Regions from separate parts of the Paraglaciecola sp. IT1134 genome, predicted to be linked through region 3. Evidence: predicted binding sites of a transcription regulator. Region 3 holds the regulator's gene; each other region holds the start of a gene.
What was found. The regulator sigma-54, encoded in region 3, starts transcription at its own class of promoters, with help from an activator protein. The targets are predictions, from matches to a motif close to GTTGGCACGNNNNTNGNNT.
Positions count from the first base shown of each region.

Region 1: AC3RV5_RS22120 (DUF1328 domain-containing protein) is a predicted target of sigma-54. The motif match lies at 1,441-1,459, and genes of this name have one in related genera.
Region 2: AC3RV5_RS10195 (CmpA/NrtA family ABC transporter substrate-binding protein) is a predicted target of sigma-54. The motif match lies at 1,922-1,940, and genes of this name have one in related genera.

Region 1 is NZ_CM176486.1:5,053,193-5,056,478, reverse strand. Features, by position in the region: gene AC3RV5_RS22125 (AsmA family protein) at 1-1,085, shown strand, start outside; gene AC3RV5_RS22120 (DUF1328 domain-containing protein) at 1,506-1,682, shown strand; gene AC3RV5_RS22115 (hypothetical protein) at 1,726-1,920, shown strand; gene AC3RV5_RS22110 (hypothetical protein) at 2,090-2,275, shown strand; gene AC3RV5_RS22105 (DUF2254 domain-containing protein) at 2,315-3,286, shown strand, end outside.
Region 2 is NZ_CM176486.1:2,345,648-2,348,933, forward strand. Features, by position in the region: gene AC3RV5_RS10190 (ABC transporter permease) at 1-269, opposite strand, end outside; gene AC3RV5_RS10195 (CmpA/NrtA family ABC transporter substrate-binding protein) at 317-1,720, opposite strand; gene AC3RV5_RS10200 (MBL fold metallo-hydrolase) at 2,429-3,286, shown strand, end outside.
Region 3 is NZ_CM176486.1:4,758,759-4,762,044, reverse strand. Features, by position in the region: gene lptB (LPS export ABC transporter ATP-binding protein) at 1-420, shown strand, start outside; gene AC3RV5_RS20615 (RNA polymerase factor sigma-54) at 551-2,041, shown strand; gene hpf (ribosome hibernation promoting factor) at 2,067-2,354, shown strand; gene ptsN (PTS IIA-like nitrogen regulatory protein PtsN) at 2,370-2,813, shown strand; gene rapZ (RNase adapter RapZ) at 2,815-3,286, shown strand, end outside.

The sequences.
Region 1 (3,286 bases), 290 kb from region 3:
CAAATCTACGCCGGTCGCGCATTATAAAAATTTCAGTAGGCCTCGTTGTTTTGCTGATACTAGCGCGTTTATTTGCGCCGCTGGCGGTTAAAAAGGGCATCAATTACGCTATCTCCACCACTGCCGGGATCAGCGGCAGGGTCGGTGATGTGGATATCGCCTTGTACCGGGGAGCCTATCAAGTAAACGACATTGAATTGTATATGGTGGATGGTCAGCAACAAAAGCCGTTGATTAAGGTTAGTCAATTGGATATTTCTATACTTTGGTCGGCATTGTTTAATGGCGCCATAGTCGCAGAACTGGTCTTCACCCATCCGGAGTTTTATTTCATTGACACCGCTGGACGAGATGAAAAAATTAACCCGGATGTAAAAGACGAAGAAACCTGGATCACATTGGTCAACCGTTTAGCGCCCTTTTCCATAGATCGCGTCGATATAATTGACGGGGTCATTGCACTAGAGACCTTCAGTGACGAACGTAGGACCGTCACCCAGATACAAGAAGTCAACGGTCAGATCACTAATTTGACCAACAGCCGAGCATTCTCTGGCAGTCTGGTCACGCAAATTTCGATGCAAGCAAAAGTTGCGGGTGTTTGCCCCTTAATAATGTCGGGTTCCTATGATCCTTATGCTTCTAAACCCACATTCGATTTCGACGTGGAAATGCAGCGTCTGCCCGTTAAACAAATTGACCACCTTATAAGTTTTTATACTCCTTTTGATTTTGAAGCCGGTGAAATAGATTTTGCCATGGAGTTAGCTGCCAAGCAGGGGCAGGTCCAAGGCTATGTAGAGGTAGGGGTATACCACCTGGACGTGTTTGACTGGCAAGAAGATGTCGTAAAGGATGGCGACAACCCGTTTGAATGGCTATTTGAGGGATTAACTGGTGGTTTGTCCGAGATCCTGGAAAACGATAAAAAAGATCTGCTCGCCACACGCATACCCTTAGAAGGGCAAATAGATAGTATTGACACTCCACTTTTACCAGCCATCGCGGCTATCTTAAAAAATGGTTTCGTAAAGGCCTTTGATATGAAAGTCGACAAAATCATCTCATTTGATGAAACCCCTTAATTTATAAAACACGCGGATGCACCCTATCGGCTCAAGCCATTTCAATTTATGTCTTCTCCCACTCTACCAAACGACTTTGGCACAGATTCGCCAGTATTCCACTTAACTTAATACTTCAGGAACACCATGGAAATCGGTACGATTACAACTACTGTACTGCTCGGATTTTTAACCTTTGATCACTGAACTAATATTAGAACCTTGCCTGAACCAAAAAGCCTGATCCAGCAGATATGCCGTGCAACTATTCCATTGTTTAATGTAAATATTTCAAGCATGAATTGCTGATTATCCCTTCGGAACTCACTAATGTATTTTAAGTTGTTTTAAATCAAATGGTTATAAAATATTTTTGATTGGCATGAATAACGCATTATATGTTTCGATTATAAAATAATTTTGAATATCAAGGAGAATATTATGTTGGGCTGGGCATTAACATTTTTAATTATCGCTATTTTGGCTGGTGTGATGGGTTTTGGTGGTATAGCCGGCACGGCTGCAGGTATCGCAAAGATTATATTTTTTGTGTTTCTAGTTCTGTTGGTTTTATCTCTGGTAGCAAATGCTGTTCGGGGTAAAGGCCCTAGGGTATAATCAATTTTTATCAACACTTTTTACTAATACATGGAGATTCACTATGAACTTACTTAAGAAATTTACCCTTTTAGCTTTGGTTTTCGGTTCACTTACTATGGTAACAGCCTGTAACGATAACGATGCTGAAGACGCTGGTGAAACAATGGACGAAATGGCGACTGACGCTGGCAACGCTATTGAAGACGCATGTGAAGATGTGAAAGAAGGTGCAAACGCAGAAGACACTGATTGTTAATATTCGGGTCTTACCTGTTATAAACACGTTGTAAAAAAAGGGGTGATTTCACCCCTTTTTTGTACCCCTGAATTGTCCGCGAATGTTATCTGTGGCACAGGGGGTTTTGTTTACAATCGGCCTTTGTCCAATAATGATCCATAATGGCGTAACGCCAGGAGTAGCTGAAATGTTACTACAAATCAGCATTATTATTTTTGCTGTTTCCTTAGGAGTGATCTTTTCGGCAGGCGGTATGGGGTCTGGCAGCCTGTTGACCACCTTTCTCGCCGCTTTTGGCGTGATAACGATTATAGCGGTTGTTGCCTTGGTAATTCTGGCCATGAAGACGAAAAAGCGCGACCAGCAACATTGATTCATTGCTTTTAAATTACTCGACTAGGTTGCCCCTAACATGAATACACGGATATTGCGGATTTGGGATTCTATCAGGACGAGCTTTTGGTTTGTGCCTTCGCTGATGGTCTTTTGTGCCATTATTATGTCGCAAGTATTGCTGCAATTAGACCGCTACGGGGTTAATCACACCAACGGGTTTTTTACCTTCTTTTACCAGACCTCTCCTGAGTCGGCCCGCGCACTATTAACTACTATTGCGGCTTCGATGATCACTGTGACCAGTATCGCCTTTTCTATCACTGTGGTGGCACTTAGCCTGGCGTCATCTCAATTTGGACCTCGCCTTATCCGTAATTTCATGATGGATATTGGCACCAAATGTGTTCTGGGTAACTTCGTCGCAACCTTTATTTACTGTTTGCTCGTTATTCAAGCCACCAAGTCTTACGGAGATACACCTTTTGTGCCCGGTATTTCCTTGTATTTCGCTATGGTGCTGGCAATCATAGGTGCGGGAGTGTTGATTTATTTTATTCATCACGTGGCTCGGGCCATTCAGGCAGATAATGTTATTGATGATGTGTATTGCGATTTACAACGCAATATAGACCGGCTGTTTCCAGAGCACCGGGATCAGCAAACCAATCTGATGGGTAAACAAGCCGCTGATTTTGAGCAGCGTTATCTCAATCATGTGGATTTGCCAGCTGGCCGCAGCGGCTATATACAAACCACTGATTTTAAGTATTTGCTCAAGCTGGCCTCCAGATGTGATATCGCCCTTGACGTACATCATATGCCGGGGGATTTTGTGTGCAAAAATGCCTGTTTGATCACGGCTTATTTCCAAGGTAACGCTTTGCCTTGTGAGCCCAATACCCTTATCGACTGTATCATTCAAGGGGGACAGCGTACACCGGTACAAGATGCTGAATTTGCTGTGCACCAATTGGTGGAAATTGCCGTACGAGCTCTTTCACCTGGGATTAACGATCCCTATTCCGCCATAACCTGTGTAGATAAATTA
Region 2 (3,286 bases), 2.4 Mb from region 3:
TCCTGACGCACATAAAATGCCTCGGCTTTGGCTTGCTGTGTTATATGCTCATCCACTAATACGCCGACCTGCTCCCATACCTGAGCAGGTCCGGGAAATTGTCCCAGCGACGTGTCGATGTTTTTAGCCATCACATTCCACAAGGCCAGAAAGATCATAAAGCCAAGTAATGGCAACATAATTGCGCCACTCAACGCTTTTAACATGTCGTAATTAAAGCTGTGTTTCACCGAACTTAAACCAAATGACAAAGTCGCATTTTTTAGCATATTGCTGCTCCCTTAAATATTTGCCGGAATGATCCCGGCAAAATAAGCTATATTTTTGTGTCACCTTTTAAACCAATTTTGAATTTTTCAAGATAGGCATTAGGTAAGGTTCCGTCATACACAATGTCATCAATAAAGTGTTTTTGCGGTGCTTTAAAACCCGACTCTGTGGCAAACTCAGGAAAATCTTTGGCATCGGCCTTACCTTCACCAATCAATGCTTTTGCGGCCTGGGCGTAAATGTCTGGGCGATAAACTTGTTTGGCTATGTTTTTATACCAATCATCAGACTTCATATCGGATATTTGTCCCCAGCGGCGCATCTGGGTTAAATACCAGATAGCGTCGCTGTAAAAGGGATAAGTAGCGTTGTGACGGAAAAATACATTAAAATCAGGTACAGCGCGTTTGTCGCCTTTTTCATATTCAAAGGTGCCTGTCATGCTGTTGGCAATCACTTCTGCGTCTGCTCCAACATATTGGCTTTTTGACAATATTTTCACCGCTTCCTGACGATTGGCATTATTGTTTTCATCCAACCACATGGCGGCACGGATCATAGCTTTGACTACGCGAATATGCGTATTTGGATATTTACCCGCCCATCCCTTACTGACGCCAAATACTTTTTCTGGATTGTTTTTCCAGATTTCATAATCGGTCACCACAGGCACACCTATACCTTTAAATACTGCTTGTTGATTCCAGGGTTCACCTACGCAGTAACCATCAATGGTGCCCGCTTCCATGGTGGAGGGCATTTGTGGTGGAGGAGTGACTGACAACAAGGCATCCGCACTCAACTGGCCACTGGTGTCACCGTTATGTGGTGCATAATAGCCGGGGTGTATGCCCCCTGCAGCTAGCCAGTAACGTAATTCGTAATTGTGAGTAGAAACAGGAAACACCATACCCATTTTGAAGGGTTTGCCCGCTTGCTTGTAGCTATCCACCACCGGCTTTAAGGCATCTGCCTTGATAGGATGCACAGGTTTGCCATTTTCATGGGGCACATGGAGCTTCATTTGTTTCCACACGTCATTGGAAACCGTGATGGCGTTACCATTTAAATCCATACTAAAGGCGGTAATGATGTCGGCCTTAGTACCATATCCAATCGTTGCACCTAAAGGTTGACCGGCCAGCATGTGCGCCCCATCCAATTGCCCGTCAATTACCCTGTCCAGCAAAACTTTCCAGTTTGCCTGCGCTTCAAGCGTGACATACAAACCTTCTGCTTCAAAAAATCCTTTCTCATAGGCAACAGCTAAAGGTGCCATGTCGGTCAGCTTAATAAAGCCAAATTTAAGTTCTTCCTTTTCAGGCCAACCGATTGTTTCTGCCGACTCAGCAAAAACATTCACTCCGCTTACTGCGCTAATAAAATAAGCGGCAAATAGGACGCCGGTACGGGTGCGTTTAACCATTGCTATTAACTGTGTAAGTCTCATTGTGTTCACTGGTTTTACTCCTGCTTATTGTGGCTAATAACAAATTTCAGACAAAAAAAAGCCCATACTGACCTCAGGACACGAAAGTCAGTACGGGCTACGTTGCCTTACTATCCAGATTGCAACATTGCAATCTGGATAGTATTTTTTATCGTTTTAGTTATTATTATGTGACGCACTTAATGTGCAGACAACTTAACAAAGCACAAACAGTGCCAATATTTTTATCGTTGTTTTACAATTGCTTATGAATTTTTAGAGGGTTTCCAACCACAAATGTATATTCATCGTTGTGCAGCGAGCACTAATACGGTGCTTCACTAGTTGCCCTTACACTGCCGGTAATATTTGCCGTCAATTTGTCCTGCCCGTTTTGACTAACCCTTCACCACGCACCAGTTGTGGCAAATTAATTGAGCCATTATTAGTAGACGAAAATTGATTGTATGACGGAATATAGCGCGGTGGTTTAGTAATATGGGTTCAAAAACAGCCACCAAAAAGCAGCTTCAGCGAATTTTACTGTTACATCAAAGCTGACTACCCGACAACACCGCAGTGTGAGCAAGCTGTATAATCATGTGTTACATAGCTTATCCAAATGGCTTAACTGTCGCCGTGCTCGTCGCAGTTACAACTGGAGTAATTTCAATAAGATGCTAGAGTATTTACAGATTCAGACGCTACGAGTTAGCAAGAGAGTAAACTATGTTGACAGGTATTAATGGGGGGCTCTCCCTCGATGCTATCAGAGAAAAATACATGAAAAATCTAATGACATTGGCTGTTTTATTTTTATGTGGGTGCAGTATTGCAGCAAATAAAGTTGATGCAAATGCATATCTTAAAACTACGAATATTCGTCACGAGACAGTGGTATCAAAAACAAAATGGAATCATGGCTCGACTCATTGTGAAACAAATGGTGATCCTGCTTTGGATATTTATAAACATGATACTCAGAGTTACATTATTAGGCAGAATAAGTGTTTAACGTTTGAAGCGCCATTTATTTACGTTCTGATTGGTACGCAGAAGATCTTAGTTCTAGATACAGGAGCATTAGAAGGCTTAGCTGGCTTTTCAATGTATCAACATATAAAAGATATGATTGGCGAAAGTCAACTAGCTAGTAAAGATATGTTAGTGCTGCATTCCCACGGTCACAGCGATCATTATAGTGGTGACGTTGACTTTAATGGTCAACCAGACGTTACTTTGATCCCGCCAACTGCGAAAGGTATTCAGCACTATTTAAAATTTACAGATTGGCCGCAGGGAGTAGCGAAGGTTGATTTGGGCGACAGATTAGTGACTATTATTCCTACACCCGGACACCAGGAGGAAGCCATAACTATTTACGACCATAAGACTAAATGGTTATTAACCGGTGACACTTTGTATCCTGGCTATATCTACGTTAAAGATTGGGACGCTTATCGAAGTAGTGTCGGCAGGTTGGTATCATTTGCAAACCAGAACGAAATATCCGCTATTCTAGGGGCACACATTGAAATGAAAAATGAGCCGGGGCAATATTATCCCATCGGCGCGACCTATCAACCG
Region 3 (3,286 bases):
TTGCAAACCCGCAAGGAGTTGACCAAAGAACAACAAGAGCAGCAAGCGGATTCCCTGTTGGACGAGTTCAATATCAATCATATCCGCAATAGCACAGGCATGAGTTTATCCGGTGGCGAAAGACGCAGAGTTGAGATCGCCAGGGCGCTGTCCGCCGACCCGGAATTTATCTTACTCGATGAACCTTTCGCCGGGGTGGATCCGATTTCAGTCAATGACATAAAAAAGATAATTCAGCATTTACGGGACAGGGGGATTGGTGTATTGATCACCGATCACAATGTAAGAGAAACTTTGGATGTATGTGAGAAAGCTTATATTGTTAGCCAAGGGGAATTAATCGCCTCTGGAACAGCCGAAGAAGTATTAAGTGATCAACGTGTAAGAGATGTATACCTAGGAGAACAATTCAGGCTATAGTTAAGTCTTTCTCCCTAAACGCGATTAGTCGTCACGACAACTAGGTTGTCACTTAATCAGATACGCAGTTACTAATTAACATTCAAATTAGCTTCTTAATCGATTAGCAACGGATATGAAACAGAAGTAGATGAAACCCTCTTTACAATTAAAATTTAGCCAATCACTGACCATGACGCCGCAATTGCAGCAAGCCATTCGCCTGTTGCAACTTTCGACTCTGGACTTACAACTAGAAATTCAAGAAGCCCTGGATTCCAATCCCTTATTGGAAATCGAAGAGCCCACCGATAATGCTTCCGGTGATAGTGCCTTAAGTGATGCCTCACTGGATCCGGCCAATAAACCCGATGGCTCAGAAGTAACCGATCCCAATAGCGATAGCATCGATGCCGGTGACGCCTTGGAAAAAGGCGATATTCCCGAAGACTTGCCTCTGGATAGTACTTGGGATGAATATATCAGTGCCTCATCGGCACCCGCCCCCATGTCAGGAGGCGGTTCGGATGATGAGCAGATTTTTCAGGGTGAAACCATAGAGAATATTCAGGATCATCTGTTATGGCAGATGCGGTTAACACATTTTAGTGAGACGGACGTGGCGATTGCCACAGCCATTATTGACTCCATCGATGACTCCGGCTATTTAACCATGAGTGCACAAGACATATTGCTGAGCATGGATGACGAAGAAATTGAATTGGATGAAGTGGAATGTGTGCTTAAACGTATTCAGATGTTCGATCCTGTTGGTTCAGGCTCACGTACCCCACAAGAATGTTTACTGGTGCAATTACGCCAATTTGCCCCGGATACGCCTTGGCTGGAAGAAGCCAAGATGTTGATTGGCGAATACGCTGAATTATTGGGTAGCAAAGACTACCGCACCCTGATGCGCAAAACCCGGCTCAAGGAAGAAGAATTACGCGAAGCCATGCGCTTGCTCAAAACCCTGAATCCGAGGCCAGGTAGTGCCTTGATTAAAGGTGAAGCAGAGTATGTGATCCCGGATGTGTCAGTGGCGAAAAAGAATGGCCGCTGGACGGTGGAACTCAACCCCGACAGTTTACCCAAGCTGAATGTTAATCAACAATATGCGGCCATGAGTCGTAATGCGAAAAACACCAGTGACAGCCAGTTTATCCGTTCACATATGCAAGAGGCAAAATGGTTTATCAAGAGTGTGGAAAGCCGTAATGAAACCTTGCTGAAAGTCTCCAATTGTATCGTGCAGCAGCAAATGGGTTTCTTCGAACACGGCCCGGAAATGATGAAACCTATGGTGCTTAACGATGTTGCCGAAATGGTCGAGATGCACGAATCAACTATTTCCCGGGTGACTACCAAGAAATATATGCATACTCCCAGGGGTATTTTCGAGCTCAAGTATTTCTTTTCCAGTCATGTGGCGACCGAAACAGGCGGTGAATGTTCATCTACGGCGATACGTGCATTAATCAAAAAACTGGTGGCTGCAGAGAAACCCAGCAAACCGTTAAGTGATAGCAAGATTGCTCAATTGTTGGCCGATCAAGGTATTATGGTTGCAAGGCGAACAATAGCAAAATATCGGGAGTCTTTATTGATACCCCCGTCTAACCAACGTAAAAGTCTTTTTTAGACTGATTGTAGAAGGAAGAGGCGATATGCAAATAAATCTTACAGGTCATCACGTGGACATTACCGATTCACTTAAAGATTATGTCGATAGTAAATTTATTAAGCTTGAGCGACATTCGGATCAAATCAACAATGTGCATGTCATATTGAATATTGAAAAACTCAATCAAAAAGCAGAAGCTACCTTGCATCTCAACGGCGCCGAAGTATTTGCTACCGCGGAACATACCGATATGTACGCGGCCATCGATGGCCTGATTGACAAATTAGACCGTCAGGTGCTCAAGCATAAAGAAAAAGTTAAACGCCATTAACCCATTAGGCAGATAATGGAAATTTCAGACATACTTAATCCTGACTGCGTACTATGCGCAGTTCAGGCTAGCAGCAAAAAACGCATTCTTGAGCTTATCAGTCTGATTGCCAATCAGCATTTGATCGACATAGATCAAGCAACTATTTTGGCCAGTTTAGTGAGCCGGGAAAAAATGGGTAGTACGGGGATTGGCGGCGGTATTGCATTGCCTCATGGTCGGCTCAAAGGCTTGGAAAGTGCATTGGCAGTGTTGGTAACCTGTCAACCTGCTATAGAGTATGATGCCATTGACAATATGCCGGTGGACGTTTTTTTCGCTATCCTGGTGCCGGAAGAAAAAGCCAAGGAACATCTGCAGACCCTCTCTAGCATTGCCGCCAAACTCAGTGACAAAGAGTTGCTCAAACAATTGCGCAGTGCCATCAGCGCTGAAGAATTATTTCAGGTAATCAGCTGATATGAAGCTCATCATCATTAGCGGGCGTTCTGGCTCAGGGAAATCCGTCGTTTTACGTTCACTGGAAGATCTCGGTTATTACTGTGTGGATAACATTCCGGTAAACCTACTGCCCACGCTCACCCATACAGTAGTAGATGAATACGACCAGGTGGCGGTTAGCATCGATGTGCGTAACTTACCCAAAAATCCCAGTGAACTGGTGGAAATTCTGGATTATCTGCCGTCGACATGGGAAATGACCATACTCTATCTGGATGCCAGTGATGACGTACTGATCAAGCGTTTTAGCGAGACCCGCCGCTTGCACCCCTTGTCAAAACAGAATAAATCTCTGTCGGATGCCATTCAGGCCGAGGGGCAATTATTGGCCCCCATTGCCGAGCGAGCAGATTTGTATCTGGATACGGATCAGTTATCTGTCCATCAGCTGGCTGAGCTGGTACGGGAGCGTATTCTTGGCAAAAAAAGCT